3 regions of the Streptomyces sp. Ag82_O1-12 genome follow, and region 2 is predicted to be linked to each of the others. Evidence: riboswitches for the same ligand, from Rfam matches in the RefSeq annotation. Region 2 holds a riboswitch; each other region holds the start of a gene.
What was found. Region 2 has a riboswitch for cyclic di-AMP ahead of QOL88_RS18760 (M23 family metallopeptidase). Riboswitches for the same ligand answer to the same signal wherever they lie in the genome.

Region 1 (9,660 bases), 2.4 Mb from region 2:
CAGCCGGCCCGTCGAGGTGACAGCGCCCACCTCACCGCGGGCGGTGGCCGGCACCGCGGAGACGATCACGTCGTGCTTCACGCGCTTGGCGCCGGGCTCCTCCGTGAAGGGCTCGCCGTTCGCCGTACGGGCCAGCAGCCCGGTGGAGGACAGCAGCACCCGGCACGGGTCGTCGGCGACCTGGAGCGGCACGGCCGCGACCGGTGCGCCACCCGACTCCAGCAGGACCGTACGCCGGTCGGTGCCGAACTTCTTGGCGACATTGGCCAGTTCGGAGGAGACCAGCTTGCGCAGCTCGGAGTCCGAGTCGAGGATCCGGGTCAGCTCCTCGATCTCCGCGGTGAGCCGGTCCTTCTCCGACTCCAGCTCGATGCGGTCGTACTTGGTCAGACGGCGCAACGGCGTGTCGAGGATGTACTGCGTCTGCACCTCGCTCAGCGAGAACTGCTCCATCAGGCGCTGCTTGGCCTGGGCGGAGTTCTCGCTGGAACGGATCAGGCGGATGACCTCATCGATGTCCAGCAGGGCCGTCAGCAGCCCCTCGACCAGGTGCAGCCGGTCGCGCTTCTTGCCGCGGCGGAACTCCGAGCGCCGCCGTACGACGTTGAAGCGGTGGTCGAGGTAGACCTCCAGGAGCTCCTTCAGGCCCAGCGTGAGCGGCTGGCCGTCCACCAGCGCCACGTTGTTGATGCCGAAGGACTCCTCCATCGGCGTCAGCTTGTAGAGCTGCTCGAGGACCGCCTCCGGCACGAAGCCGTTCTTGATCTCGATGACCAGGCGCAGGCCGTGCGCGCGGTCGGTGAGGTCCTTGACGTCGGCGATGCCCTGGATCTTCTTCGAGCCGACCAAATCCTTGATCTTGGCGATGACCTTCTCGGGGCCGACCGTGAAGGGCAGCTCCGTGACGACGAGGCCCTTGCGGCGGGCCGTCACGGGTTCCACCGACACCGTCGCCCGGATCTTGAACGTGCCGCGGCCGGACTCGTAGGCGTCCCGGATGCCGGACAGGCCCACGATGCGGCCGCCCGTCGGCAGGTCGGGGCCCGGGACGTGCTTCATCAGCGCGTCGAGATCCGCGTTCGGGAACCTGATCAGGTGGCGGGCGGCGGCGATGACCTCGCGCAGGTTGTGCGGGGCCATGTTCGTGGCCATGCCGACCGCGATGCCCGAGGCGCCGTTGACCAGGAGGTTCGGGAAGGCGGCGGGCAGAGCCACCGGTTCCTGCTCCTGGCCGTCGTAGTTGGGGTTGAAGTCGACGGTGTCCTCGTCGATCGACTCCGTCATCAGGCTCGTCGCCTCGGCCATCCGGCACTCGGTGTACCGCATGGCGGCCGGCGGGTCGTCGTTGCCCAGCGAGCCGAAGTTGCCGTGGCCGTCGACCAGGGGGACCCGCATCGAGAAGGGCTGGGCCATGCGCACGAGGGCGTCGTAGATCGACGCGTCGCCGTGCGGGTGCAGCTTGCCCATCACCTCGCCGACGACCCGGGCGCACTTGACGTACCCGCGCTCGGGGCGCAGGCCCATCTCGCTCATCTGGTAGACGATGCGGCGGTGCACCGGCTTGAGGCCGTCTCGTGCGTCCGGCAGGGCGCGGGAATAGATGACCGAGTACGCGTACTCGAGGAAGGAGCCCTGCATCTCGTCGACGACGTCGATGTCGAGGATCCGCTCCTCGTACGAGTCGTCGGGCGGCGGGGTCTTCGTGCTGCGGCGGGCCATCGCTGCCGGCTCCTTCTGTTTCCTGGTCGCTCGCCTACGGGCACTGATGCCGGTGATGAGAGGCCGATCGTGCTCAACCCTTCGGGCCTCCGCGCGCTCGCCCTCTCATCACCGGCGCGCCCTTCGGCTCGCTCATGCTGAAGCGTGAACGAGAACTGACGCGGACCATTGTGGACCGCCGCACTGACAACCGGGACCAGGACCCTGCCCCGGGCGTCTCTCGTGCTGTCGGGCCGAGGTCGCCGCCGGGAACTTCACCAGGGCTTCGCGCGCTTGCATACAGTGGCAGGACCGGCAGGAATCCGCGGTCTGAACAACCGCTCAGCGATCGAAGGGACGTACATGCCCATGGGTCACACGGCCACAGCCCAGGCAGGCTCCGGGGGCCTGACAGCGACCGAGCACCGCCTGGCCAACGGCCTGCGCGTGGTGCTCTCCGAGGACCACCTGACCCCGGTCGCGGCGGTGTGCCTCTGGTACGACGTCGGCTCACGCCACGAAGTCAAGGGGCGTACCGGCCTGGCTCACCTTTTCGAGCACCTGATGTTCCAGGGATCCGCGCAGGTCAAGGGCAACGGCCACTTCGAGCTCGTCCAGGGCGCGGGTGGCTCGCTGAACGGCACGACCAGCTTCGAGCGGACCAACTACTTCGAGACCATGCCCACCCACCAGCTGGAGCTCGCGCTCTGGCTGGAGGCCGACCGCATGGGCTCGCTGCTGGCCGCGCTCGACGACGAGTCGATGGAGAACCAGCGGGACGTCGTCAAGAACGAGCGCCGCCAGCGTTACGACAACGTCCCCTACGGCACCGCCTTCGAGAAGCTGACCGCCCTCGCCTACCCGGAGGGCCACCCCTACCACCACACCCCGATCGGCTCGATGGCCGACCTGGACGCGGCGACCCTGGAGGACGCGCGCGCGTTCTTCCGCACCTACTACGCGCCGAACAACGCCGTGCTCTCCGTGGTCGGCGACATCGATCCGGAGCAGACGCTCGCCTGGGTCGAGAAGTACTTCGGTTCCATCCCCGGTCACGACGGCAAGCCCGCCCCGCGCGACGGGTCGCTGCCGGAGACCATCGGCGAGCAGCTGCGCGAGGTCGTCGAGGAGGACGTCCCGGCCCGCGCCCTGATGGCCGCCTACCGGCTGCCGCACGACGGCACGCGCGCGTGCGACGCGGCCGACCTGGCCCTCACCGTCCTCGGCGGCGGTGAGTCCTCCCGCCTCTACAACCGGCTCGTGCGCCGCGACCGTACGGCCGTGGCGGCCGGTTTCGGCCTGCTGCGGCTCGCCGGTGCGCCCTCCCTGGGGTGGCTGGACGTGAAGACGTCCGGTGACGTGGAGGTTCCGGTCATCGAGACCGCCATCGACGAGGAGCTCGCCCGGTTCGCCGAGGAGGGCCCCACGCCCGAGGAGATGGAGCGCGCCCAGGCCCAGTTGGAGCGCGAGTGGCTGGACCGGCTCGGTACGGTCGCGGGCCGCGCCGACGAACTGTGCCGGTACGCCGTGCTCTTCGGAGATCCGCAGCTCGCCCTGACCGCCGTCCAGCGCGTGCTGGAGATCACGGCGGAGGAGGTCCAGGAGGTCGCCAAGGCCCGCCTGCGACCCGACAACCGCGCGGTGCTCGTCTACGAGCCCGTCGCCGACGAGACCGCCGAGGGCGCCGGCACCGCCGACGACACCGCAGCCGCGGCCACCGACGAGAACGAGGAGGCGGCCAAGTGACCGAGCTCGCCACGATGGACTTCCACCCCCGGCCGCAGGCGGGCGACGCCCGGCCGTGGGCCTTCCCGGCCCCCGAGCGCGGCACGCTCGACAACGGCCTGACGGTGCTGCGCTGCCATCGTCCCGGCCAGCAGGTCGTCGCCGTGGAGGTGCTGCTGGACGCACCCTTGGAGGCCGAGCCGGCCGGACTCGACGGTGTGGCCACGATCATGGCCCGGGCCTTCTCCGAGGGCACGGACAAGCACTCCGCGGAGGATTTCGCCGCGGAACTGGAGCGCGCCGGTGCCACCCTCGACGCGCACGCCGACCATCCCGGCGTCCGGCTCAGCCTGGAGGTGCCCGCCTCCCGGCTCACCAAGGGCCTGGGCCTGATCGCCGACGCGCTGAGGGCGCCCGCCTTCGCCGACAGCGAGGTCGAGCGGCTGGTCAACAACCGCCTCGACGAGATCCCGCACGAGCTGGCCAACCCCTCCCGCCGCGGCGCCAAGGAGCTCTCCAAGGAGCTGTTCCCGGCGGACGCGCGCATGTCGCGGCCCCGGCAGGGCAGCGAGGAGACCGTCGCCGCCATCGACTCCGCGGCCGTACGCGCCTTCTACGAGAAGCACGTCCGCCCCGCCACGGCCACCGTCGTGGTCGTCGGTGACCTCACGGGCATCGACCTGGACGCCCTGCTCGGGGACACGCTGGGCGCCTGGACGGGCTCCTCGGCCGAGCCGCGTCCGGTGCCTCCGGTCACCGCCGACGACACCGGCCGGGTCGTCATCGTGGACCGCCCGGGCGCTGTCCAGACGCAGCTGCTGATCGGCCGGATCGGGCCGGACCGGCACGACCGCGTATGGCCCGCGCAGGTGCTCGGCACGTACTGCCTCGGCGGCACCCTCACCTCGCGCCTGGACCGTGTCCTGCGCGAGGAGAAGGGCTACACCTACGGCGTACGGGCGTTCGGCCAGGTCCTCAGGTCCGCCCCGGACGGCACGGGTGCCGCGATGCTCGCCATCAGCGGTTCCGTCGACACGCCCAACACCGGTCCCGCCCTCCAGGACCTCTGGACGGTGCTGCGCACCCTCGCCGCAGAGGGGCTGACCGACGCCGAGCGGGACGTCGCCGTGCAGAACCTGGTGGGTGTGGCGCCGTTGAAGTACGAGACGGCGGCGGCCGTCGCGAGCACGCTGGCCGACCAGGTCGAGCAGCACCTGCCCGACGACTACCAGGCCACGCTGTACCGGCAGCTCGCCGCGACCGGCACCGTGGAGGCCACCGCGGCGGCCGTGAGCGCCTTCCCGGTGGACCGTCTGGTGACCGTCCTCGTCGGTGACGCGGCGCAGATCAAGGCACCGGTCGAGGCCCTCGGCATCGGCGAAGTCACCGTCGTCGCCGCCGAGTAGCCGCACGCGCGCAGGGGCCCTGGTTGTCTTCAAAGGCACCAGGGCCCCTTTATGCCCGAATTGGTATGGGAGTTGCCTGTCTGCCCTGTGGGATGCGCTACAAAAGCCGGGATTCGTTTGGGAATTGAAAGTGGCGCCGCTTAGCGTCATCCGGGCTGTTCGTCAGGCAGTGCGCCGCACCCGCGGCACCGGACAGTCATCGCCGAGTCCCCGTACGGCGCGAGCCAGGGGAGCCGGGGACCCATCGCAGTCCCTGGGGTGAATCGGGCGCCCGCGCGAGTCGCGAGGGAGTCCGTAGGAGACCTTCCTGCTCCGAACCCGTCAGCTAACCCGGTAGGCGAGAGGGAAGGAAAGGACCAGCCACCACATGGCGTTCACTCGCGCCACCGGGAAGCACCGTCGTCCCAGCAGGATGCAGCGCTCCACCGCCCGCGCGGCGGGCGTCGCGGCCCTCGCCACCACCGGCGTGATCGGCACCGTGGCGGCCCCCGCCGCCTTCGCCGCCGAGCCCAGCGCCGAGCAGACCGGCCTCACGCCGGTCGTCACCATGAACGACACCGCGGCCCAGCAGATCGACGCCCAGGCCCTCGCGCAGCAGCACGCCGCCGACGAGGCCGCCGCCAAGCAGAAGGCCGAGGAGGCCGCCCGCAAGCGGGCCGCCGAGCTCGCGGAGAAGGCCAAGGAGGCGGCCGAGAAGGCCCGCGAGGCCAAGGAGCGCGCCGCCCGCGAGGCCGAGCGCAAGCGCCTGAACACCTTCGTCGCCCCGATCTCCGGCTCGTACGTCTCCACCAGCTACAAGGCCAGCAGTGGCCTGTGGTCCTCCGGCAGCCACACCGGTGTCGACTTCCACGCCGCCAGCGGCACCTCCGTCCACGCGGTCGGCGCGGGCACCGTCGTCGAGACCGGCTGGGGCGGCTCCTACGGCAACCAGGTCGTGATCAAGATGCACGACGGGACGTACACCCAGTACGGCCACCTGTCCTCCATCGGCGTCTCGGTGGGCCAGCAGGTCACCCCGGGCCAGCAGATCGCCCTGTCCGGCGCGACCGGCAACGTCACCGGCCCGCACCTGCACTTCGAGGCCCGCACCAGCCCCGAGTACGGCTCGGACATCGACCCGGTCGCCTACCTCCGCTCGCACGGCGTGAGTGTCTGACCGCACCTCTCCGCTCCTCCCGAAAGCCCCGGCTTCCCGAGCCGGGGCTTTCGGCGCTTACGGCCGCCCGCTGTCCAAAAAATATCCATGGATGGTCGCCTGCCGTCGGAAATTCCGGCTCATTGCAATAGAGTCACGGAACGCACGCCGCTCGTCGGCGTTTCACGGGGATTAAGCGGAGGTCGGTCATGCGTATTCCCGCGCACTCGGTGTGCACGGCCATCCGGGACGACATCGTCGCGGGTGTCCACGCACGCGGCAGCCGGCTCACCGAGGAACTCCTCGCACGCCGCTACGGCGTCTCGCGGGTGCCAGTCCGGGAGGCGCTGCGCACGCTCGAGGCCGAGGGTTTCGTGGTGACCCGCCGGCACGCGGGCGCGTGCGTGGCGGAACCCACCGAGCAGGAGGCCGGCGACCTGCTGGAGATGCGCATGCTGCTGGAGCCGCTCGGTGCGGCCCGCGCCGCCCAGCGCCGCACCGAGGCGCATCTGAAGGTCCTGCGCGGCCTGGTCCGGTTGGGCCAGGAGCGGGCCCGCCGCGGGAACAGCGACGACCTGCGCTCTCTCGGCGGCTGGTTCCACGAGACGCTCGCCCAGGCCTCCGGCAGCCCCGCGCTGACCTCGATGCTCACCCAGCTCCGCTACAAGATCGCCTGGATGTACGCCGTGGAGGCGCCGGCCAGCCCGGTGGAGTCCTGGACCGAGCACGGCGCGATCGTGGACGCGGTGGCGCGCGGGGACGGCGAGCGCGCGCGGGCGGTCACGGCGCTGCACACCGAGCGCGCGAAGGGCGCGCACCGGCTGCGGTTCGGCTCCGCCCAGGAACGCGCCCACCGTGTGAGGAACTCGCAACATCCCGTAAACACGGCGAGCCCGCGGCTTTAACACGGCGGCCGTATACAAAGAGCAGTGAATTCTCGGGGGGTCATTTCCGCTGCCCTGATTCTCGGAATTCCGAGCCCCGTCACCCGGGAATGGCGAAGTGCCGCCCGCGCCGAACGGGGAATGGTGCGAGGGCCCGTCCGTGTCGACTGGGAATGGTGAACGTCCCACGCGCGTCGACCGGGGAATGGCGAAGGCCCCACCCGCGTCACCCGGGAATGGCGAAGGGCCCGCCCGGTGAATTCGGACGAGCCCCTCGCTGTGCGCCGGATCGGGCGCTCGGTGGATCAGACGGTCTCGGGCAGTTCCTCGAGACCCTCGGAGACCAGCTTGGCGAGCCGGTCCAGGGCGGCGTCCGCGCCCTCGGCGTCGGAGGCGAGGACGATCTCCTCGCCTCCCTGGGCGCCGAGGCCCAGGACGGCCAGCATGGAGGCCGCGTTGACGGGGTTGCCGTCAGCCTTGGCGATCGTCACCGGGACGCCTGCGGCCGTGGCGGCTCGGACGAAGATGGAGGCGGGGCGGGCGTGGAGACCCTCGGCCCAGCCGACGTTGACGCGGCGCTCAGCCATGTGTTGCTGCCCTTCGGTTTTCAGGGTTGTCTAGACCAGTTTCCCATATCGTGAAGCCACCGGGAGCGGTCCTCGCGTTCCACTCCGGGGGTGCCGTCGGATCGCGGCCTCGACCCGACTGACGCCCTCCACAGACTGCCTCGCGCCCGCTGTCGGACGCTAGCCGTACTCTGGGGCCCATGCAGACCTCGCCGGACCGGCACGAGTATCCCGCCCACTGGGAAGCCGACGTGGTGCTGCGCGACGGGGGTACCGCGCGCATCCGGCCCATCACCGTTGATGACGCCGATCGCCTGGTCAGCTTCTATGAGCAGGTCTCCGACGAGTCGAAGTACTACCGCTTCTTCGCGCCGTACCCTCGCCTGTCCGCCAAGGACGTCCACCGCTTCACGCACCACGACTTTGTGGACAGGGTGGGACTCGCGGCCACAGTCGGCGGCGAGTTCATCGCCACCGTACGCTACGACCGGATCGGCGCGGACGGAACGCCCGCGTCGGCGCCGGCCGACGAGGCCGAGGTCGCCTTCCTCGTGCAGGACGCCCACCAGGGCCGCGGGGTCGCCTCCGCCCTGCTCGAACACATCGGCGCCGTCGCCCGGGAGCGCGGCATCCGCCGCTTCGCCGCCGAGGTGCTGCCCGCCAACACCAAGATGATCAAGGTGTTCACGGACGCCGGCTACACCCAGAAGCGCAGCTTCGAGGACGGCGTCGTCCGTCTGGAGTTCGACCTCGAACCCACCGACCGCTCCCTGGCCGTGCAGTACGCGCGCGAACACCGTGCCGAGGCCCGCTCGGTGCAGCGGCTGCTCGCCCCCGGCTCGGTCGCCGTCATCGGCGCCGGTCGCACGCCGGGCGGCGTGGGCCGCAGCGTCCTCGGCAACATCCGGGACGCCGGGTACAGCGGCCGCCTCTACGCCGTGAACAAGGCCCTCCCCGACGGACAGAAGGAGCTCGACGGTGTGCCCGCCCACCGCTCGGTGCGGGACATCGACGGCCCGGTCGACCTCGCGGTCGTCGCCGTGCCGGCCGAACACGTCACCGAGGTCGTCACCGAGTGCGGCGAACACGGCGTGCAGGGGCTGGTCGTCGTCTCCGCCGGGTACGCCGAGAGCGGCCCCGAGGGGCGCGAACGCCAGCGCGCACTCGTGCGGCACGCGCGCACGTACGGCATGCGGATCATCGGCCCGAACGCCTTCGGCATCATCAACACCTCACCCCGGGTCCGGCTCAACGCCTCCCTCGCCCCCGAGGTGCCGCGCCCCGGCCGCATCGGCCTGTTCGCCCAGTCCGGCGCCATCGGTATCGCCCTGCTGTCCCGGCTGCACCGGCGCGGCGGCGGTGTCACGGGCGTGACCGGTGTCTCCACCTTCGTCTCCTCCGGCAACCGCGCCGACGTCTCCGGCAACGATGTCCTGCAGTACTGGTACGAGGACCCCGACACCGACGTCGTCCTCATGTACCTGGAGTCCATCGGCAACCCCCGCAAGTTCACCCGCCTCGCCCGCCGCACCGCCGCCGCCAAGCCCCTGGTCGTCGTCCAGGGGGCACGGCACGGCGCCGCTCCCCAGGGCCACGCCGTCCGGGCGACAAGGCTGCCGCACGCGACCGTGTCGGCGCTGCTGCGGCAGGCCGGGGTCATCCGCGTCGACACGATCACCGAGCTGGTCGACGCGGGCCTGCTGCTCGCCCGCCAGCCCCTGCCGGGCGGTCCCAGGGTGGCGATCCTGGGCAACTCGGAGTCGCTCGGTCTGCTCACCTACGACGCGTGCCTCGCCGAGGGGCTGCGACCGTACCCCCCGCAGGACCTGACCACCGCGGCCTCGGCGGCCGACTTCCACACCGCCCTGTCGCGTGCCCTGGCCGACGACCGGAGCGACGCCGTCGTCGTCACCGCCATACCGGCGGTGGGGGAGGGCCCGGTCGGCGACGCGGCCCTCGCGGAAGCCCTGCGCTCGGCATCGGCCGCGGCCCCGTCGAAGCCGGTCCTCGTGGTCCACGTGGAGCTCGGCGGCCTGGCGGAGGCCCTGTCGGCGGCGGCGAGCACGGCACCGCAGGCCACATCGGACAACCCGCAGCAAAACTCTCCAAGCCCGACGCCCGCAGCGGAACAACTCCCCGCCGGCGAGGCCTCCGCCGAGGCCCCCGAAGGCGCCCACCTCATTCCCGCGTACCCCGCCGCCGAGCGCGCCGTCCGCGCCCTCGGCCAGGCCGTGGCCTACGCGCAG
Region 2 (9,660 bases):
CGCGCGGAGGCGATCGGCGCCGCCACGGTCGGCTGGGCGGCGAGCCAGGCGAGGGCCACGGTGGCGACGGGAACGTCACGCGCCCCGGCGACCTCGTCGAGGGCGTCGAGAACCCTCCGCCCCCGCTCGGTCTCCAGATGCTTGGCGGCGCCGCCCGCCCGCGCGCTCTCGACCTCCGTACCGGGCCGGTACTTGCCCGTGAGGAAGCCGGACGCGAGCGCGTAGTACGGAACGGCCGCGAGGCCGGCCCGCTCGGCGAGGTCCTGCAGCTCGCCCTCGTAGGTGTCACGGGAGACCAGGTTGTAGTGCGGCTGGAGGGCGACGTACCGGGCGAGGCCCTCGCGGTCGGAGAACTCCAGGGACGCCCGCAGCCGCTCGGCGGAGATGTTGGAGGCGGCGATGTGCCGCACCTTGCCCGCCTTCACGAGTTCGTCGAGCGCGCCGATGATCTCCTCGACGGGCACGTCGGGCTGGTCGAAGTGCGTGTAGTACAGGTCGATGTAGTCGGTGCGCAGGCGCCGCAGGGAGGCGTCGGCGGCGGCCTTGATGTTGGCGGCGGACAGGCCCTGGAAGTCGGGGTGCTGGCTGACCTTCGTGGCGACGACGACGTCGGAGCGGTTACCGCGTGCCTCGAGCCACGCGCCGAGGATGGTCTCGGACTCGCCGCCCTGGTTGCCGTCGACCCACGCCGAGTAGACGTCGGCGGTGTCGACGAAGTTGCCGCCGGCGGCGGTGTAGGCGTCGAGGACGGCGAACGAACGGTCCTGGTCGGCGGTCCAGCCGAAGACGTTGCCGCCGAGGGAGAGGGGGAAGACCTCGAGGTCGGAAGTACCGAGCTTGCGAAGAGACGTCATGCTCGGTGTCAACGACCGCGCAGGAACACCTCATTCCGCAACGGACGCAAAACTCCCGTAAACACCACGCCACACCACAGGACGCCACGCCACGCGACGCCACGCCACGCGACGCCACACCACTCCGCGCCACACGACACGACGCCACGCCACACAGCAAAGCCGGCGGCCCTGAAGTCGACAGGTCGTCGTCAGGGCCGCCGATGCTTCAACGAACACGCACTGCTTACGGAGTCAGTCCCTTGCCCCGCAGCCAGGCCATCGGGTCGATGCCACTGGCGGAGCCACCGGAGTGGACCTCGAGGTGCAGGTGCGCCCCGGTCACGTTGCCGGTGGCGCCCACGCGGCCGATGACGTCGCCGGTGCCGACCTTCTGGCCGACGCTGACGCCGATGGAGGACTGGTGCGCGTACCAGATCTCGGTGCCGTCATCGAGGGTGAGGACGGTCTTGTAGCCGTAGGAGCCGTTCCAGCCCGCCTCGGTGATCGTGCCGCTGTGCACAGCCTTGATCGGCGTGCCCGTGGGGGCGGCGAAGTCGAGACCGGTGTGGTGGCCGGAGGACCAGTAGGCGCCGGCCTCGCCGAACGTCGAGGTGAGGGTGTACGAGGAGGTCGGCAGCGTGTACTGCTTGGCGAGGGCGGCGAGCCGCTCGGCCTCGGCCTTCTTCTTCGCCTCTTCCTCGGCCTTCCGCTTGGCCTCGGCGGCCTTGGCCTTGGCTTCCTTCTCCGCCTTGGCGACCGCGTCCTTGGCCGCCTTCTCGGCGGCGGCCGCGGCGTCCTCGGCGGCCTTGGTCTCGATCTGCTCCTGCTGGTGCTCGACCTGGGCCATGATCCGGGCACGCAGCGCGTCACCGGCACCGGCGCGGGCGCCGGACGTGCCCTTCGCGGTGTCCGCGGTGGCGGTGCCGAGGCTGCTGAGCGGGGTGGCGGAACCTTCGGGGGTGTCGTCGTCCGAGATGAGGGAACCCACCGAGGGCAGGTCCGGCACGGAGATGGACACCGGGGGCTTGCCGGTCTGGGCACTGGCCATGCCGCCGGCACCCACGGCGGCTATGACGCCGACGCCCAGGACGGTGGAGCTGCGGGCGAGACCTCCGCCGCGCTGCTTGGTGACGCGATGCCGGCCACGGACGGGACGGATGGATTCCTCGGTGGGGTTCCACTCCTGGAACGGGCCCTCGTCGGTGCGCTGACCGTCGAAGCCGAAGGTGTCGTTCTCGCGCTTCGGCGCGTACGGGGCCGCGGGGGCAGGCCGGTTGGACGCCACGTGGGCGTGCTCCTTTCCTTCCTTCTCGCCTACCGGGTTAGCTGACGGGTTCGGAGCAGGAAGGTCTCCTACGCGCGTATACCTGCCGTGCTTCCACGGTGGTATCCGCCCGATTCACCCCAAGTGGTGGTTCCCCGGTTCCCTTTCGGGATTCGGCGCGTGCGCACGGAGCCGCCTTCTGTGACGGCTGGGACGACCGCGCTGCGTTATCGAACGTTAATGGAGGCGCGAGGGGTATTCCAGCGATTCCACTTGATCATTAACCTTTTTCGCGCGGACTTACCTGCCATGACCGGCTTAAATCGGGCGAGTTGGCCGCATCGTAAGTGACTGACGGGTTTTGACGGTGTGTCAGTTGTTATGCGGAACGGGGTGGTTCGCTCACCGAACGTGATCAGGTGTCGAGGAACGCACCGAGGGCCGGAACCCTTTCGGATTCCGGCCCTCGGCCTTCAGTAGCGGGGACAGGATTTGAACCTGCGACCTCTGGGTTATGAGCCCAGCGAGCTACCGAGCTGCTCCACCCCGCGTCGTTGTGTCACCAGTGTACGCCATCCGCGGGACCACTCGCACACACCCACCGACCGGGCCGTGCTCAGCCCGGCAGATGACGGTTCGGGGCCTTGGCCCGCTCCTCGTGTTCCGGGAGGACGACGACCTCCACCCCCTCGGCCGCGAGGAGGCCGCTGCCGTCGGCGTCGGTCACGAAGGTGTCCGGCTCGCGCCAGGCCGTGACGACCCGCCGTACGCCCGCGTCGAGGATCAGCCGGGCGCAGGGAGCGGGGCGTGAGGCGCGGCGGGCGCACGGCTCCAGGCTGCTGTACACCGTCGCGCCGGGCAGGCGCGGGTCGGCCGGGTCGAGCTTGGCGAGGGCCGCCTCCTCGGCGTGCACGACCGGGTCGCCGGCCTCGCGGGAGTGACCGCGGGCCAGTTCCGTGCCGTCGGCGGCGACCACGAGCGCGCCCACGCTGAACGCCGTGTCCGACGGCGGGCAGCGCTCGGCCAGTTGGCAGGCTAGGGCCAGCCAGTGATGGTCGGCGGCGGTGGGGAGCCGGCCGGTGCCCGGGGCGGTCGGCTCGTAGCGCATCAGGACGACGTCCTCGATCTGCCGCGACTCCAGCAGCCGGAGCCGGCCGCCCTGGTAGCCGCCGGGGCCGAAGAGACGGGGGGCCCGGGGGTCGCCCACGAAGAGCGGGGCGAGGACCAGCTGGAGTTCGTCGGCGAGGCCCTGGGTGAGGAGCTGGGTGTGGATCAGGCCGCCGCCCTCGACCATGAGCCGCCCTACGCCCCGGACGTCGTGCAGGTGCGTGAGCAGCCGCCGCCAGTCGAGGTCGTCGCCGAGCGGGACGACGTCCGCCGCCAGGCCCAGGGCGCGGGCACGCTCGGCGCCCTGGTCGGTGGTGTAGAGGACCTTCTCCCCGCCGGTGTGCCAGAAGCGGGCGTCCGGGTCGAGGTCGCCGGAGCCGCTGACGGTGACCTTGAGGGGGTACTCGGGCTTGCCCGCGGCCGTGCGGGCGGCCCGGCGCTTCTCCGAGTTCACTAGCAGCCGCGGGTTGTCGGCGCGGATGGTGCCGGCGCCGATCAGGATCGCGTCGACGCAGGCCCGGACCTCGTCGACCCGGTCGAAGTCGGCCGGGCTGGACAGGAGCAGCCGGTCGGGTCCGGTGTCGTCCAGGTAGCCGTCGAGGGAGACGGCGGCGGACAGCAGGACGTACGGGTGAGGCATCGGTGCTCCGCGGCTGGTCGGGACGGCGGGACGGGACAGGGCTTGGTTCAAGTTTGAAACAAACCTACACTGGCGGCATGACGACTCGCTGGCTCAGCCCCGATGAGCAGCGCGCCTGGCGCGCTTACATCGCCGCCTCGCTGCTCCTGGAGGACGCGATCGACCGGCAGCTCCAGCAGGACGCCGGCATGCCGCACCTGTACTACTCCATCCTGTCGGTCCTGTCGGAGTCCCCGGAACGGCGGCTGCGCATGACCGATCTCGCCGAGCGGCTGAAGATCACGCGCAGCCGGCTGACGTACGCGGTCACGCGGCTGGAGAAGGACGGGATGCTGCGGCGCGAGGCCTGCCCCCACGACAAGCGGGGCAGCATCGCGGCGCTGACGGACGAGGGGTTCGCCGTGCTGGAGCGGGCGGCGCCCGGGCATGTCGAGACCGTGCGGGGCTTCCTGTTCGACCGGCTCAGCGAGGAGCAGGTGGGGCAGCTGGAGGACATCTCCGCGGCGATCGCACAGGGGCTCCAGGAGGACGGGACCCGGCCGGCGGCGGACGACGTGCCATGGCGGCGCAGGTCGTCGCCGGCCTGTTCGTGACGCGCGTCACACAGAGTCGGATCCTCATTGCTTCAAATTTAAAGCACGAGTAGGGTCATGATCGTGGATCTGCTTCAAATCTGAAGCAATACGGCTGTGCAGCCGAACAGGAAACGGAACCCGGAGGCCCCGCATGCCCGACACCCCTGCCGTCATCGCCACCCCGCGCTCCCGCGTCCGGGTCCCGCTGCGCTTCCACGACGGCTACGAGGCCGACGCCGAGCTCGTCACCTTCCACGGGCTGGCCGACGGCCAGGAGCACGTCGCCGTGGTCCTCGGCGAGCCCGGCCCGGTCCCGCTGGTGCGGCTGCACTCCGAGTGCCTGACCGGGGACGTGTTCGGCTCGGCCCGCTGCGACTGCGGCCCGCAGCTGCGCGAGGCGGTCGAGAGCATCGCCGAGCGCGGCGGCGTGCTCCTCTACCTCCGCCAAGAGGGCCGGGGCATCGGCCTCTACAACAAGCTCGACGCGTACGCCCTCCAGGACGAGGGGCTCGACACGTACGAGGCGAACGCGGCGCTCGGGCTGCCCGAGGACGCCCGCGACTACACGGCCGCGGCCCAGATGCTCAGGGCCCTGGGCATCGGCGAACTGAACCTGCTCTCCAACAACCCCGATAAAGCGGACCAGTTGCGGTCCCTGGGCGTCGACGTCCGCGACCGGATCCCCACGGGCGTCTTCACCACCGCCCACAACGTCCGCTACCTGCGCGCGAAGGTCCTCCAGACGCAGCACACGCTGCCGCTCGCCGCGCTGACGGAGCTCAGCGCCGGCTGAGCCGCCCCCGGTCCGACCGGGCTCCGAACCGGGCTGCTTGCCCCTCGGTTCATCGGGTACAGCCTTTGAGAGAGGGCGACCTCATCAGTACCCGGAGCTTTATGGAAGTGACCGTTTCGTGACCGATCTCGGCGGCCCCGGCAACCACCGGGCGAGGGGCCCGGGCGACGGCCCGGAGACCGTCGCATCGCAGATCACCGATGCCGTGGAGAGTCTGACGGCGCTGTGGTCGATCGCCGCGCAGGACGCGTCCCTGCGCCTGTCCCTGCACCAGTTGCGGGCGTTGCGCACCGTACAGGCGGCGCCCGGCCTGAACCTGACGGCGCTGGCGGACGGTCTGGACATCGGCCTCCCCACGGCCAGCCGCCTCTGCGACCGCCTCACGGCGGCCGGCCTGCTGGAACGGACCCCGCACCCGGACACCCGCCGGGAGGTCCAACTGTGGCTCACGACACACGGACAGCACGTCCTGGGTGACGTCGCCGGCCGCCGCGCCCAGGCCCTGACCGCGGCACTGGCCGCGATGGAACCGGCCGAACGGGCGGCACTGAGCAGGGGGATGCGGGGTTTTCTGGCGGCCCGGAACACGACGCCGGACGCCGGCGGGGCGCAGTGAGTTCCGGCGCGGGCGCTGCGGTGGCGTGAAGACGAACTCCTCGCGCGACGCCGGACGCCAGTGGGGCGCAGCGAGTTCCGGCGTGAGGGCTGCGCCGGCGTGAAGACGAACTCCTCGCGCGACGCCGACCGCCAGTGGGGCGCAGCGAGTTCCGGCGCGCGGGGCTGCGCCGGCGTAACGACGAACTCCTCGCGCGACGCCGGACGCCGGTAGGGCGCAGTGAATTCCGGCGTGAGGGCTGCGCCGGCGTGAAGACGAACTCTCGCGGCGCCGCCCGGCCGCGGGGGCGGTGACCGCTCGCCGTCATACCGACCGCACCGTGGTCGAGTCCGGGCGGCGAGACCGCGGCCCCGCCATGAGACGGCGCGGGCCTTCAACCCGCGCGCCCTACGCGACCCGCCGTGACCCCGCCGCTCGGGCGGACCGTGAACCCGGCCGACGCAGCCGCACCGCGCGACGCCGCCGCTCATCACCGCCCTCCCCCTCAAGCCCCCGAGCCGTGGCGGCTCACCCCGCCGGCGGTCAGGACCGCCACGCACGTGTCGTCCCGTACCGGCCGGGCCGCGCTGCCCGCGTCCCGGAGCACGACCGCGGCCGCCACCGCCGGGTCGCAGCCCGGCAGCACGCCGTCGTCGGGCGGTGTCCATCGGCTGGGCAGGCCGTCGCTGTGCAGGACCAGCAGGCTGTCCGCGTGCCAGGGAACGCGCTGCACGGGCACGGAAGCCGGGGCCTGCGCGCCCACGATGCCGGGGTGGGACAGCAGCGCCTTCCACGTGCCGTCGGTCCGCAGCCGGGCACCGACGTTGCCGATCCCCGCGAAACTCAACTGCCCCGCCGCGATGTCCAGTTGGGCCACGGAGACGGCCGCGCCCCGGGTGGGCCGCAGAGCCCGGCCCAGACTCCGCAGGATCTCGGCGGGCGGCAGCTCGGACAGGCCGCGCAGCTCCTTCACCGCCAGGCCCGAGGCCTCGGCGGCCTTCGCACCGTGCCCCAGCCCGTCGGCGAGCAGCAGGGTCAGACGGCCGCCGCCGCCCACCCGGCCCCAGGCGTCCCCGGAGTACTCGGCCCGGCCGAGGGGGACGTTGACACCCCCGGCGCGCGGACCCGGCGGGGGCGGCCCCTGGTTGCGGACGGCGGGCTCATGACCGATCCGGGCCATCACGACGGTGCCCCGGCCGGGCGCGCTGTGCAGATCGAAGTCGTTCGCTATGCGCCGGCACGTGCCGAGCCCGGCGCCGAGCGAGGCGGCGACGGTCGTCGTGTAGCCGTCGCGCATCGCCGCAGCGACGTCCGGGATGCCGGGGCCGTGGTCGAGCGAGACGAGTTGCACGGCCGCCCGGCGGTCGTCGTCGTGCCCCCGCTCGACGAGGTTGATCAGGATGCGCCCGCCGTCCGCGTGCCGCAGCAGGTTGGTGGCCAGCTCCGTCGCCACGAGCGCGGCGGTGTCGGTGCGGCTCGCGGGCAGGCCGGCGCAGGCACTGGCCTCCTCGGCCGCCACCCGCACATCCCGCACCCGGGTCGAGTCGTCCACCGGCACGTCCCAGACCCTGCTCATCACGGCACCGTCCGGGAAGACGGTACGACGGTGGCCCAGGCGGTGACGGTGACGGTGGTCCCCTCACCGGGCCTGCTGTCCACCTCGAACTCCTGCACCAGCCGCTTGGCACCGCTCAGGCCCAGCCCGAGCCCGCCGCCGCTGGTGTAGCCGTCGGTCAGCGCCAGGTCCAGGTCCCGGATGCCGGGCCCGGTGTCGACGAAGTCCAGCCGCAGCCCGTGCGACGACCCGGCGTCCAGCGGGGTGAGCCGCACATGGCCGCCCCCGCCGTGGACGAGGGTGTTGCGGGCCAGCTCGCTCGCCGCGGTGACGAGCTTGGTCTGCTGCACCAGCCCGAACCCCAGCTCGGCGGCTGCCTGCCGGACCTGCTGGCGCACCCAGGCCAGATCGGCGTCCGAGCCGATCGGCAGGCTGGCCGGACCGGCATGGCGGGAAGCCTGCATCACGGACTCCCCTCGCCCCGGCGCGTGGTCACGCCCAGCAGCTCCATGGCACGTTCGACGTCCAGGGCGGTCCGCAGGCCGGGCAGGGTGAGCCCCAGCTCGACCAGGGTGATCGCCACCGCCGGGCGCATCCCGGCCAGTACCGTACGGGCCGCCAGCAGCTTGGCCCCGGCGGCGATCTCGGCGAGGACCCTGCCGAGGAAGGAGTCGACGATCTCCACGCCGGAGATGTCGATCACGACCCCGCTCACCCGGCTGTCCGAGATCCGGGTCGTGATGTCCTGCTGGAGCTGCTCCGCCATCTCGTCGTGCAACTCCCCCTGGAGGGTGACCAGCAGGACATCGCCCAGCTGGAGGACCGGCACGGTGAAGCCGTGCCCGCCCGCGGGCCCGTGTCCCGCGAAGGCGGTCACCGCGTGCCCGCGTCCGCCGCCGCGCCGGCCGCCCGCAGCGGTGCGATCTCGACCCCCTGCTCGCTCAGCGCGTAGGCGAGCGCGTCCTCCAGGCTCGAGCGGGTGAGCACCGTACCGAGGTCGATGCCCAGGTGGACGATGGTCTGCGCGATCGCCGGCCGGATGCCGGACACGATGCACTCGGCGCCCATCAGCCGCGCCGCCGCCACCGTCTTCATCAGGTGCTGGGCGACCAGCGAGTCGACCGTGGGCACGCCGGTGATGTCGAGGATCGCGTACCGGGCACGCTCGGCGACGATCGCGTCCAGCAGGCTCTCCATGACCACCTGGCTGCGCGCGCTGTCCAGGGTGCCGATCAGCGGCACGGCGACGGTGCTCTCCCACAGCTTGATCACCGGGGTCGCCACCTCGTGCAGCTGCTCGCGCTGCCGGGCGATCAGCTCCTCGCCCGCGCTGACGGTCGTCTCCATCACGACCAGGCGCAGCGTGCCCATGAGCACGGTCAGCGCCACCACGGCCTCCTGGGCCTCAGGGGCGTAGGGCTCGGGGAACTCGGCGCGCAGCAGCTCGGTCACCGGCTCGCGCAGCGCGGCCACCTCGGTGGCGACCCCGTCCGGGTCGATGCCCGTACGGGCGCGGGAGGCCGCCATCCGGCCCAACTGGTCGCGCACGGACGCGAACCCGGACGCCCGGATGTCGTCCATTCGCCCAGAGGCCGCCACCGCCGCCAGCGCCGCCGTCACGGCCCTGCCCGCCTCCACCGCCTCGTCCCGGGAGACGGTGAAGACCGTGCGGAACAGCGCGGCGTCCGCCCACCGTTGGGCGATCTGCTCCCGACGCCGCTCCAGAAAGGCGCTCACCTGGTATGCGGCCGGCTCCTGTTCCGCGTTCTCTTCCGACACCGACACTTGCATCGCTCCCTTGCACGGACCGGACCGAGGTCGCGCGACGACGCCTCAGCCATTACTTGCCGTATGACAAACATTAGTGCCGGCGTCCGGCACCATCAAACAACTGCTCACGGGCACCCCCGACCTGCGCCTTCCCCGTCCCTCACCGACCACGCCAGTCCAGACACACCACGAGGGCGTCGTCGTCCGGGGTCGACCGGCCGCGGTGGCCCGTCAGTTCGCGCAGGACCGCCCGGGGCACCTCGGCCGCCGGCAGCAGCCGGGTCGACTGGATCGCCCTGGCCAGAGCGGCATCCCCGTAGGCCTCGCCGCCCGGGGAAGCGACGTCGTAGACCCCGTCGCTGACGAAGACCAACCGGTCGCCCGGCTCCACGTCGAACTCCTGGACCACATAGTCGGTCTCCTCGAACATGCCGAGCGGCAGCTGGGCGTCGAAGGGCACCCGCTCCACCCCGCCCCGGCGCAGCCGCAGCATCCGCGGCGACCCGGCGTCCACCGCCCGCACCC
Region 3 (9,660 bases), 950 kb from region 2:
CATGGCCACGAGGGGCCCGGGGAGCGCTACTCCACCTCACTCACCTGGGCGTTCAACCTCAGCGGACATCCTGCCCTGAGCCTGCCCGCGGGGTTCGGCAGCGACGGCTGCCCGGCCGGGCTGCAGCTGGTCGCGCCGCACGGGCGGGAGGCGCTGCTGCCGGCCGTGGCGCGGGAGGCGGAGGCGCGGACCGGAGGCTGACGGGCACCCCTGGCGAATTTGAATGCGCACGCATATGATGCATACGCCTGTAATCGCCGTACGCCCTTCTTCCTCTGGGGGACACCATGACCCGCCGTTTCCTTTTCGTCCTGGGCAGCGCTCGCGCCGAGGGCAACTCCGAGCTGCTGGCCCGCCGGGCCGCCGAGCAGCTGCCCCCGGACGTCGAGCAGGAGTGGATCGACCTCACCGAGCTCCCCGTGCCGGACTTCGAGGACCTGCGGCACGACAGCGACCACGTCCGCCCGACCGAGGGCAACGTGGCCCGGCTGCTGGACGCCACGCTCGCCGCGACGGACATCGTGATCGTCTCGCCCCTGTACTGGTACTCGGTCTCCGCGCAGACCAAGCGCTACCTCGACTACTGGTCGGGCTGGCTGCGCACGCCCGGCCTCGACTTCAAGGCGACCCTGGCCGGCCGCACCCTGTGGGGCGTCACCGCCCTCGCGCACACACAGGAGGTGGTCGCCGACCCGCTGGTCGGGACGCTCCACAACTCCGCGGCGTACATGGGGATGCGCTTCGGCGGGGTACTGCTCGGCAACGGCAGCAAGCCCGGTGACGTGCTGACCGACGACGCGGCACTGACCCGCGCCAAGACCTTCTTCGAGCAGGAGGCACCCCTGGCCAGGTTCCTGTACGAGGACTGAGCGTTACGCGGTGACGTCCTTCGCCGTGAAGCGCGCCCACGCCGCCGATCCGAACACCGCCGCGTACAGGGCCTGGAGGCCCAGGTTCTTCGTCAGGTCGTCCCAGTAGACCGGCTCGCGCATGAGGTCGGCGAAGGAGAGCCAGTAGTGGGAGAAGAAGTACGGCTGGAGGGCGTGCAGTTGCGGGATCTGGTCGAGGATCTGGACCGTGATCAGCAGGCCGACCGTGGTCGCCATCGCCGCGATGCCGCTGCCCGTCATGGTCGAGACGAACAGACCGAGCGCGGCGACGCCGATCAGTGACGCGGCGACGGCCAGGGCGATCAGCAGGGCTCTGCCCAGGCCCTCGGCGAAGCTGATCCGCGTACCGGAGATGGTCGTCAGATCGCCGAGCGGGAAGAGCAGCGCGCCGACCGTCAGCGCCGACACGGCGACCACGAGTGTGGCGGCCAGGCAGAAGACGACGACCGTCGCGTACTTGGTGAGCAGCAGGCGGCTGCGGCCGGCCGGGGCGACCAGCAGATAGCGGAGCGTGCCGGAGTTGGCCTCGCCGGCGATCGCGTCTCCCGCGACGACACCGATCGCCATCGGCAGGAAGAACGGGAGCGTGGCGGCCAGGGCGGTGAAGACGAGGAACAGGCCGTTGTTGGTGATCTGCGAGATGAACGCCGGTCCGCCGCCCCCGCCTCCGGGGCCGGCCGAGGAACCGTCGCCGGTCTCGATCTTCACCGCGATGCCCACGAGGACGGGGACGGCCGCCAACACCGCCAGCAGGACCAAGGTGCGCCAGCGGCGGAACGTGGTCAGTAGTTCGTTGCGGAGGAGGGTGGCGCGGAAGATCGTACGGCGGGTGCGGGCCGTCTGTGGCCGGTCGCGCAGTTCCCCATGCCCCTGAGGGGCGCTCAGATCAGCCCGCGACATCGAAGCCCTCCCCCGTCAGCGCCACGAACGCGTCCTCCAGCGAGGCCCGTTCGACCGTGAATCCGCGCACCCGGACCCCGGCCGTCACCAGCGCGGCATTCACCTCGGCGAGGTCGCGGTCCGGTGGTTCGCCGGTCACCCGGTCGTCGGTGACGACGACGTCGCCGACGCCCTGCTCCTTCAGCACCCGGGCCGCCTCCGCCGGGTCCGGTGTCATCACGACCAGCCTGCCGCGCGCCCCGGCGGACAGCTCGGCGACCGGGCCCTGTGTGAGCAGCCGGCCCTGCGCCATCACGGCCACGTGGGTGCAGACCTGCTCGATCTCGTCGAGGAGGTGGGAGGAGAGGAAGACGGTCGTGCCGTCCGAGGCCAGTTCCCGGACCAGGGTGCGGATCTCGCGCATGCCCTGCGGGTCGAGACCGTTGGTCGGCTCGTCGAGGACGAGCAGCCGGCGCGGCTGGAGCAGCGCGGCCGCGAGGCCCAACCGCTGTTTCATGCCCAGGGAGTACGCCTTGGCCTTCTTGCCCGCCGCGGCCGTCAGGCCCACCCGGTCCAGGGCCGAGGCGACCCGGGCGCGCCGGGTGCGCGGGTCGGCGGCCGGGTCGGCGCTGTCGTAGCGGATCAGGTTGTCGCGGCCGGAGAGGAAGCCGTAGAGGGCGGGGCCCTCGATGAGGGCGCCGACGTGCGGCAGCACGGCGCGGGTGGCCCGGGGCATGGGCTGCCCCAGCACCCGGGCCGTGCCGGAGGTGGGCTCGATGAGGCCCATCAGCATGCGGATGGTGGTGGTCTTGCCGGAGCCGTTGGGGCCGAGGAAGCCGAAGACGCTGCCCGCCGGGACGGCCAGGTCCAGGCCGTCGACGGCGAGCTGTCCGCCGCGGTAGCGCTTGGTGAGTCCGCGGGTGGCGATGACCGGTTCCCCGGTCTCGGCCCGCGCCTCACTCCGCTCCGGTTCCGCGGCGGACACCTCGCCCATCGGCTTCCTCGTTCTCTCGACGCCCCGTACGCCTACGGGACCTACTTCCCGGCGTCGGCCGCCTTCACGAGCGCGTCCTTGGTGACCAGGCCCGCGTAGACCTTGCCGTCGTCCGTGATGAGGGCGTTGACCAGGCGGGTCGAGAAGACCGTGCCCGAGCCGAACTTTCCGTGGACCTTGTCGCCGAGCGAGTCCATGAAGCCGCCGAGGTCGCCGCCGGCCCCGCCGGAGGGCACGCCCTCGCCGCCGGTGTCGAAGGTGGCGATGGCGTTCCAGCCCTCGCCGATGGTCTTCATGCCGTCGAGGCCCTGGCCGAAGTCCTCCCCGGCCTTCGGGGCGTGGTCACGCGCCCCGCCCTTGCCGAAGGCCTTGCCGGGGGCCTTCTCCGAGTCCTTGCCGGCGTCCTTCTCCTCGGTGACCTTGGCACCCTTGGGCGGGGTGAAGTCGAACGTCGAGGCGGCCGGCTTGGCGAAGCTGACCTTCGTGAAGCCGACGTCGACCACGGCCGCGCCGCCGCTCGCCGGGGTCAGGGTGAACTTCAGCGGCATGCCGGTCTTCGCGTCCACCGCGACGCTGATCGCGCCGACCGTCGAGCCGGACTGCTTCGGCTTGACGACGAGCTTGTAGGCGTCCCGGCCGGCGACCTGGGCGGTGCCGTCGACGGTCACGGAGGTCGTGTCGTCGACCGCCTTCAGGGCCTCCTCGGCGAAGTCCTTCGGCGTGGCCGGCGGCTGCTGGTCCTTGCCGCGCTCCGGGCTCTTCGAAGAGGTGCCGTGGTAGACCTCGTTGGACTTGCTGTCGTAGCCCCAGACGTCCTTGCCGTTGTGGATGATGCTGTACTCGGCGGCGTTCTCCAGCAGCGACAGCTTCTGCCGGTCGGGGCCGTCGGCGGCGACGCGCAGGGTGTGCGTGCCGGAGGCGAGTTCGGTGAGCTTGGCCGTCGGGTCGGCGGAGGAGCCGCCCTCGCCCTGGCCCGCGGCGCCGGAGAGCAGGCCGGACTCCAGGCCGCCGAGGTTCGGCAGGCCGAGGTCGGTGCTGATCTTCACCGTGCCGGCCACCTGCTGGACGTCCGACGTGGCGATCTTCTCGATGAGCTGCTGCGCGGTGATCTCCGGGAGGTCGGGGTCACCGGAGTCGGCGAGTGCGGGGACCAGCCCGATCGTCGCGGCCGCCACCCCTATCACCGTGACCGGGACGACGTACCGCGCGGCTTTGCGCCGCCCGGAGCGCTGCTCGTCGACCTCCCCGGCGGTCGTGCTGTCGTCGGATGCGTACGGTGCCATGTGTGCCCTACCTCCGTGGTCGGCGGCGGCTGTCCGTGTCGTCCACGCACTCGTCCCTGAGCCGCCATTCTCACCCGAACAGGTGAGGAGTGGTGTTTTCCGTGGTCACCATCTGACCAAATCGGCCAGGGAGATACGTCAGACCCCGGGCTCAACTCCGTGTACTGCTGGGGTATGACACGGCGGGGCGGCTTCTCCCCCGACCCGTAGGGGTCGTACGGGTCGGACGTGTCAGCCGGCCCGGTGCACCACCGCGTCGCTCAGCTCCAGGAGCGCCGCCTTCGCGGTGCACTCCGGCAGCGGTGCCAGCGCCGAGCGGGCGTCCTGGATGTAGCGGACGGTGTCCTGCCGGGCCTGCTCCAACGCCGGGTGGGCCCGCAGCAGGCGCAGGGCCTCGGCGTGCCGTGCGTCGTCGGTGAGGTCGGAGTCGAGCAGCTCGCACAGGGCGATGTCCTCGGCGAGTCCGAGCCGGGCCGCCCGCTCGCGCAGGCGCAGCACCGGCAGCGTGGGGATGCCCTCGCGCAGGTCGGTGCCGGGGGTCTTGCCGGACTCGTGGGAGTCGGAGGCGATGTCCAGGACGTCGTCCGCGAGCTGGAAGGCGACGCCGAGCCGCTCGCCGTACTGGGTCAGGACGTCCACGACCGTCTCGTCGGCGCCGGACATCATCGCGCCGAACCGGCACGACACCGCGACGAGCGAGCCGGTCTTGCCGCCCAGCACGTCCAGGTAGTGCTCGACGGGGTCGCGGCCGTCCTGCGGTCCGGCCGTCTCCAGGATCTGGCCGGTCACCAGCCGCTCGAACGCCTCGGCCTGCACCCGCACGGCCTCCGGGCCGAGGTCGGCCAGGATGTGCGAGGCGCGGGCGAAGAGGAAGTCGCCGGTGAGGACCGCGACGGAGTTGCCCCAGCGGGTGTTCGCGCTCGCGACGCCGCGGCGCACGGCGGCCTCGTCCATGACGTCGTCGTGGTAGAGCGTGGCGAGGTGGGTCAGCTCCACGACGACGGCCGACGGCACGATGCCGGGCGCGTGGCGGTCCCCGAACTGGGCGGCGAGCATCACGAGCAGCGGGCGGAACCGCTTGCCGCCGGCCCGGACCAGATGCTGGGCGGCCTCCGTGATGAAGGGCACCTCACTCTTGGTGGCCTCGAGCAAGCCTTCCTCGACAGCCGCCAGTCCGGCCTGGACATCGGCTTCCAGAGCCTGGTCCCGCACGCTCAGCCCGAACGGCCCGACGTCGGTCACGAGGGGTCTCCTGTCTGCTGTGTCTGCCGGTGGTTACGCGGATTGTCGATAGGTCGCTGCCCTCACTCGAGTCAGCGTATCCGGTCACGTTTCGATCACCGCCAGCACCCATGACTACAGGCCGGGTGGTATCCGATCACGACCGTTATGTTTTCGATCAACCTATAAGAACAGATATTTATCGACTTACCCAGGGGTAGCGAGTTATGCACGATTTGCCGTGATGAGTCGGTGAATTCCCCTTGGCGGAAATTGCCCTACGGACTCGTGATCAGTGAGTTGAATCACTCCTTCCGCTTTTCCCCCTCCCCGCGACAGCTGCCCCTAACGCCTTCCCCCGAAAGCCAGTTGAGCCTTGGCTCCCGCAAAGGATCAAGCGGCCCAAACACCCCCGACCAAGGTCAACCGCGCGATATGTGACTGAGGTGCTTGTTCCCGACATGTGCTCTCGCATACGTTCCGGCCCTGTCCGGCGGACGCCTAATCCTGCCGCCGCCCGGACTTCCCACGGAACCGACTCACTCACGCAGGGCAGGAGCGGGGGACCCAGGTAAGTCGCCGGTCCGCACAGCGGCACGGCTCGGGGTGAAGCCGCGCACGGCACACAGCGCCGTACGCGGCCGGGCACCTCCCGGCCCGAACCCGACAGCTCACCTCGCAGGCGCCGGAGAGGAACATCGCCATGGCCGCACGAGGCAAGCACCGTCGCCCCAGAACCAACCCGCTGACCCGAGGCATCATCGCCGCCGGTACCGGCGGAGCAGCACTCACCCTTCCGCTTCTCGGCGCCACCCACGCGAGTGCCGCCGAGCCCCAGAGCGCACCCGCCGCCGCACAGTCCGTGCCGCGGGCGGCCCAGCCCGCCAAGTCCCTCACGTACACCGTGGTCAAGGGCGACTCGCTCGCCCGTATCGCGGACAAGTACGACGTCTCGGGCGGCTGGAAGCAGCTCTACAAGGACAACCGCGCCACCGTCGGCGACAACCCGAAGCTGATCCACCCGGGTCTGAAGCTGACGGTGAAGACCACCAAGACGGACGCGGCGAAGAAGACGGCGACCCCGTCGTCCGCCCCCGCCAAGCCGGCCGCCAAGCCCGCCGGCGGCGTCGCCCAGGCCACCCAGGCGTCCGCGAAGACCTACGCGGACAACCTCGACGGGTGGATCCGCGAGTCGCTGGACATCATGGCGCAGAAGGGGATCCCGGGCTCCTACGACGGCATCTACCGCAACATCATGCGCGAGTCGTCCGGCAACCCCCAGGCCATCAACAACTGGGACTCCAACGCCGTCGCGGGCACCCCGTCCAAGGGCCTGCTCCAGGTGATCGACCCGACGTTCGCCGCCTACCACGTGGACGGCACCTCCTTCGACCCGTACGACCCGGTCGCCAACATCACGGCGGCCTGCAACTACGCGGCCGACCGCTACGGCTCGATCGACAACGTCAACGGCCCGTACTGAGCCGTACCGCCCAGCAGTCGCTCGAGGACGACGGCGATGCCGTCGTCCTCGTTCGACAGGGTGACCTCGTCGGCCACGGCCTTGAGTTCGGGATGGGCGTTCGCCATCGCGACGCCGTGGCCGGCCCAGTCGAACATCGGGATGTCGTTGGGCATGTCACCAAAGGCGATGGTGTCCGCCGGCCGCAGCCCCAGATGCTCGGCGGCCAGCGCGAGACCCGTGGCCTTGGTGATCCCGCACGGCTGGAGCTCGACCGTGCCGGGCCCCGACATCGTCACCGTCGCCAGCGAGCCGACCACCGAGCGGGCCGTCGCCGCCAACTCGTCGTCCGACAGATGGGGATGGCGCAGCAGCACCTTGCTGATGGGCTCGCCCCACAGCTCCTCGCGCCGGTCGACGCGCACGGCGGGCAGGGTCGGGTGCGGCATCAGATACCCCGGCTCGATCAGCGTGAGCCCGTCGACCCCGTCCTGGTCGACCGCCGCGTACACCTGCCCCACCTCGGCCTCGATCTTGCCGAGGGCGGCCTCGGCCAGCTCCCGGTCCAGGGTGATGGACCACAGCAGCCGGTCCGCGCCGGCGTCGTACACCTGAGCGCCCTGCCCGCACACCGCGAGCCCGGTGCACCCGAGGTCGTCCAGGAGCGGCCGCACTCTCGGCGCCGGCCGGCCCGTCACCACGAGGTGCTGGGCACCGGCGTCCGCCACCCGCGCGAGCGCGGCGAGGGACCGGTCGGAGAGGGTGTCGTCGCCGCGCAGCAGCGTCCCGTCCAGGTCGGTGGCGATGAGTGAATATGCGAGGGGTGCGGCCATGATCAGAGAATACGGACAGTGCGGCCCTTCGTTTCATCGCTCGGTGGACGCCGATTGCCCGGTTGAAGGCCTCTGTACCAGTTGGCAACAACATGCTCCGCTACCTACCCCTGGGGCCGCATAGAGCGGTACCTTCCAAGTGTCCAGGGGGGACTTGATCGGGGGGTCAGGTTGAGCAGTGGGCGCATTCGCGTGGCTGGGCACGGGGAGCTCGGCGAAGGGGAGAGGGAGCGCTGGCGTGCGCTGCGCGCCGCCTCGGAGGCACCGCGCAACCCTTTCATGGAGCCGGAGTTCACAGAGGCGGTCGGCCGGGTCAGGCCCGGGGCCCGCATCGCCGTGGTGTACGAGGGGCCGGAGCCGGTCGGCTTCCTGCCCTACGAGCGGGGCCCGTTGGGCCAGGGCCGGGCGATCGGGCTCGGTGTCTCCGACGCGCAGGGCGCGATCCTGCGGCCCGGCCTCGACCTGGAGACGGGCGAACTGCTGAAGGCATGCTCGCTGTCGAGCTTCGCCTTCGACAATCTGGAGGCCGAGCAGCGGCTGTTCGTCCGGTACGCGGCCGAGGAGTACGCCACCTACGTCATCGACGTGGAGAAGGGCTACGAGACGTACGAGTCGGTGTTGCGCGCGCAGTCGCCGAAGTTCCTGAAGACCACGCTGGCCAAGGAGCGCAGGCTGGGCCGGCAGGCCGGCGAGCTGCGCTTCGTGTTCGACGAACGCGATCCGGCCGCGCTGCGCACGCTCATGGAGTGGAAGTCCGCGCAGTACCGCAGGACCGGCCGCCGGGACCGGTTCGCCCAGGAGTGGATCAACCGGCTCGTCGGGCAGCTGGCCCGGACCCGGGCGCCGGAGTGCAGCGGCACGCTGTCCGTGCTGTACGCCGGTGAGCGGCCCGTCGCCGCGCACTTCGGGCTGCGTTCGGCCTCGGTGCTGGCCTGCTGGTTCCCGGCCTACGACCCGGAGTTCGCGAAGTTCTCGCCGGGTCTGGTGCTGCACCTGCGGATGGCCGAGGCGGCGGCCGCCGAAGGGATCGGCACGCTCGACCTGGGCAGGGGCGCGGCCGAGTACAAGGACGCGCTGAAGACGGGCGAACTGCCCGTGTACGAGGGTGCGGTGACCCGTCCGGGGGCGGGCGCGGCACTGCACTGGCTGAGCCGCGAACCGGCACGCCGCGCGCACAGCTTCGTCCGCAGCAGGCCCCAGCTCGCGTCGCTGGCCGCGCGGACGCTGAAGGGCGCGGCTCGGCTGCGCCGCAGCTGACTTCACGAGGGGGGTGGGCGCATGGCCGGTTCGGCGCGTGCGCAGGAGGAGATACGGCGGTTCCTGGACATCGGGGCGGTGCAGGTCGCCGAGCTGGACCTCGATGGTGACGAGGCGGTGCTCAGACCCGGCCCGGGGAGTCCGCCCGTGACGCACGGAGAGGTGTTCGTCCTGGTCAGGAGGGGCGGCCGGCCCGTGGGCACGCTGCTCGGACGGGTACCGGAGGGGGCGGACGCGAAGGCCGTGCTGGCGGGGCGGGCGCGGGCGGAGTGCGGGGCGGCCGTCTTCGGCGGACCCGGGGAGCCGCCGTTCACGACCGTCGTCGTCGCGACCCGGGAGCGGGCCGGGCAGCTGGGCCGGGCGCTGGACTCGCTGCTGGCGCAGGACCATCCGCGGTTCGACATCGTCGTCGTCGACAACGCGCCGGTCACGGACGAGACGCGGGAACTGGTCGAGCGGAAGTACGCCGAGCGCGTGCGGTACGTCTGTGAGCCCGTTCCGGGGCTCGCAGCCGCGCACAACGCCGGGCTGGACGCCGTGCGCGGCGAGGTGGTCGCCTTCACCGACGACGACGTGGTCGCCGACCCGCGCTGGCTGACCGAGCTGACCGCGCCCTTCGCCGCCGACGCGGGACTCGGGTGCAGCACCGGGCTGATCCTGCCGGCGCGGCTGACGACCCCGGCCCAGGTGCTGCTGGAGAGCCACGGCGGCTTCGCGAAAGGCTTCACTCCAAGGACGTACGACCCTGCGCGTCCGCCGGGCGACGAGCCGCTGTTCCCGTTCACCGCCGGGCGGTTCGGCTCGGGCGCGAACATGGCGTTCCGCACGGCGGTGCTGCGTT

Region 1: another riboswitch for cyclic di-AMP. It lies ahead of QOL88_RS29630 (M23 family metallopeptidase); the one in region 2 lies ahead of QOL88_RS18760 (M23 family metallopeptidase).
Region 3: another riboswitch for cyclic di-AMP. It lies ahead of QOL88_RS23225 (transglycosylase SLT domain-containing protein); the one in region 2 lies ahead of QOL88_RS18760 (M23 family metallopeptidase).

The regions. Positions count from the first base shown of each region.
Region 1 is NZ_FXUW01000001.1:6,462,727-6,472,386, forward strand. It holds gene QOL88_RS29615 (DNA gyrase/topoisomerase IV subunit A) at 1-1,719, opposite strand, end outside; gene QOL88_RS29620 (M16 family metallopeptidase) at 2,062-3,444, shown strand; gene QOL88_RS29625 (M16 family metallopeptidase) at 3,441-4,829, shown strand; cyclic di-AMP (ydaO/yuaA leader) riboswitch at 5,020-5,184, shown strand; gene QOL88_RS29630 (M23 family metallopeptidase) at 5,197-5,985, shown strand; gene QOL88_RS29635 (GntR family transcriptional regulator) at 6,174-6,869, shown strand; gene QOL88_RS29640 (HPr family phosphocarrier protein) at 7,154-7,435, opposite strand; gene QOL88_RS29645 (bifunctional acetate--CoA ligase family protein/GNAT family N-acetyltransferase) at 7,615-9,660, shown strand, end outside.
Region 2 is NZ_FXUW01000001.1:4,099,761-4,109,420, forward strand. It holds gene QOL88_RS18755 (aldo/keto reductase) at 1-854, opposite strand, end outside; gene QOL88_RS18760 (M23 family metallopeptidase) at 1,081-2,121, opposite strand; cyclic di-AMP (ydaO/yuaA leader) riboswitch at 2,133-2,289, opposite strand; tRNA gene QOL88_RS18765 (tRNA-Met) at 2,578-2,651, opposite strand; gene QOL88_RS18770 (dihydrofolate reductase family protein) at 2,717-3,847, opposite strand; gene QOL88_RS18775 (MarR family winged helix-turn-helix transcriptional regulator) at 3,925-4,440, shown strand; gene QOL88_RS18780 (GTP cyclohydrolase II) at 4,574-5,215, shown strand; gene QOL88_RS18785 (MarR family winged helix-turn-helix transcriptional regulator) at 5,334-5,831, shown strand; gene QOL88_RS18790 (ATP-binding SpoIIE family protein phosphatase) at 6,316-7,386, opposite strand; gene QOL88_RS18795 (anti-sigma regulatory factor) at 7,386-7,829, opposite strand; gene QOL88_RS18800 (STAS domain-containing protein) at 7,829-8,242, opposite strand; gene QOL88_RS18805 (STAS domain-containing protein) at 8,239-9,150, opposite strand; gene QOL88_RS18810 (PP2C family protein-serine/threonine phosphatase) at 9,296-9,660, opposite strand, start outside.
Region 3 is NZ_FXUW01000001.1:5,045,924-5,055,583, reverse strand. It holds gene QOL88_RS23255 (amidase) at 1-201, shown strand, start outside; gene QOL88_RS23250 (flavodoxin family protein) at 288-869, shown strand; gene QOL88_RS23245 (ABC transporter permease) at 873-1,790, opposite strand; gene QOL88_RS23240 (ABC transporter ATP-binding protein) at 1,777-2,763, opposite strand; gene QOL88_RS23235 (LolA family protein) at 2,805-4,046, opposite strand; gene QOL88_RS23230 (polyprenyl synthetase family protein) at 4,278-5,288, opposite strand; cyclic di-AMP (ydaO/yuaA leader) riboswitch at 5,790-5,967, shown strand; gene QOL88_RS23225 (transglycosylase SLT domain-containing protein) at 5,971-6,750, shown strand; gene QOL88_RS23220 (HAD family hydrolase) at 6,714-7,562, opposite strand; gene QOL88_RS23215 (GNAT family N-acetyltransferase) at 7,755-8,819, shown strand; gene QOL88_RS23210 (glycosyltransferase family 2 protein) at 8,841-9,660, shown strand, end outside.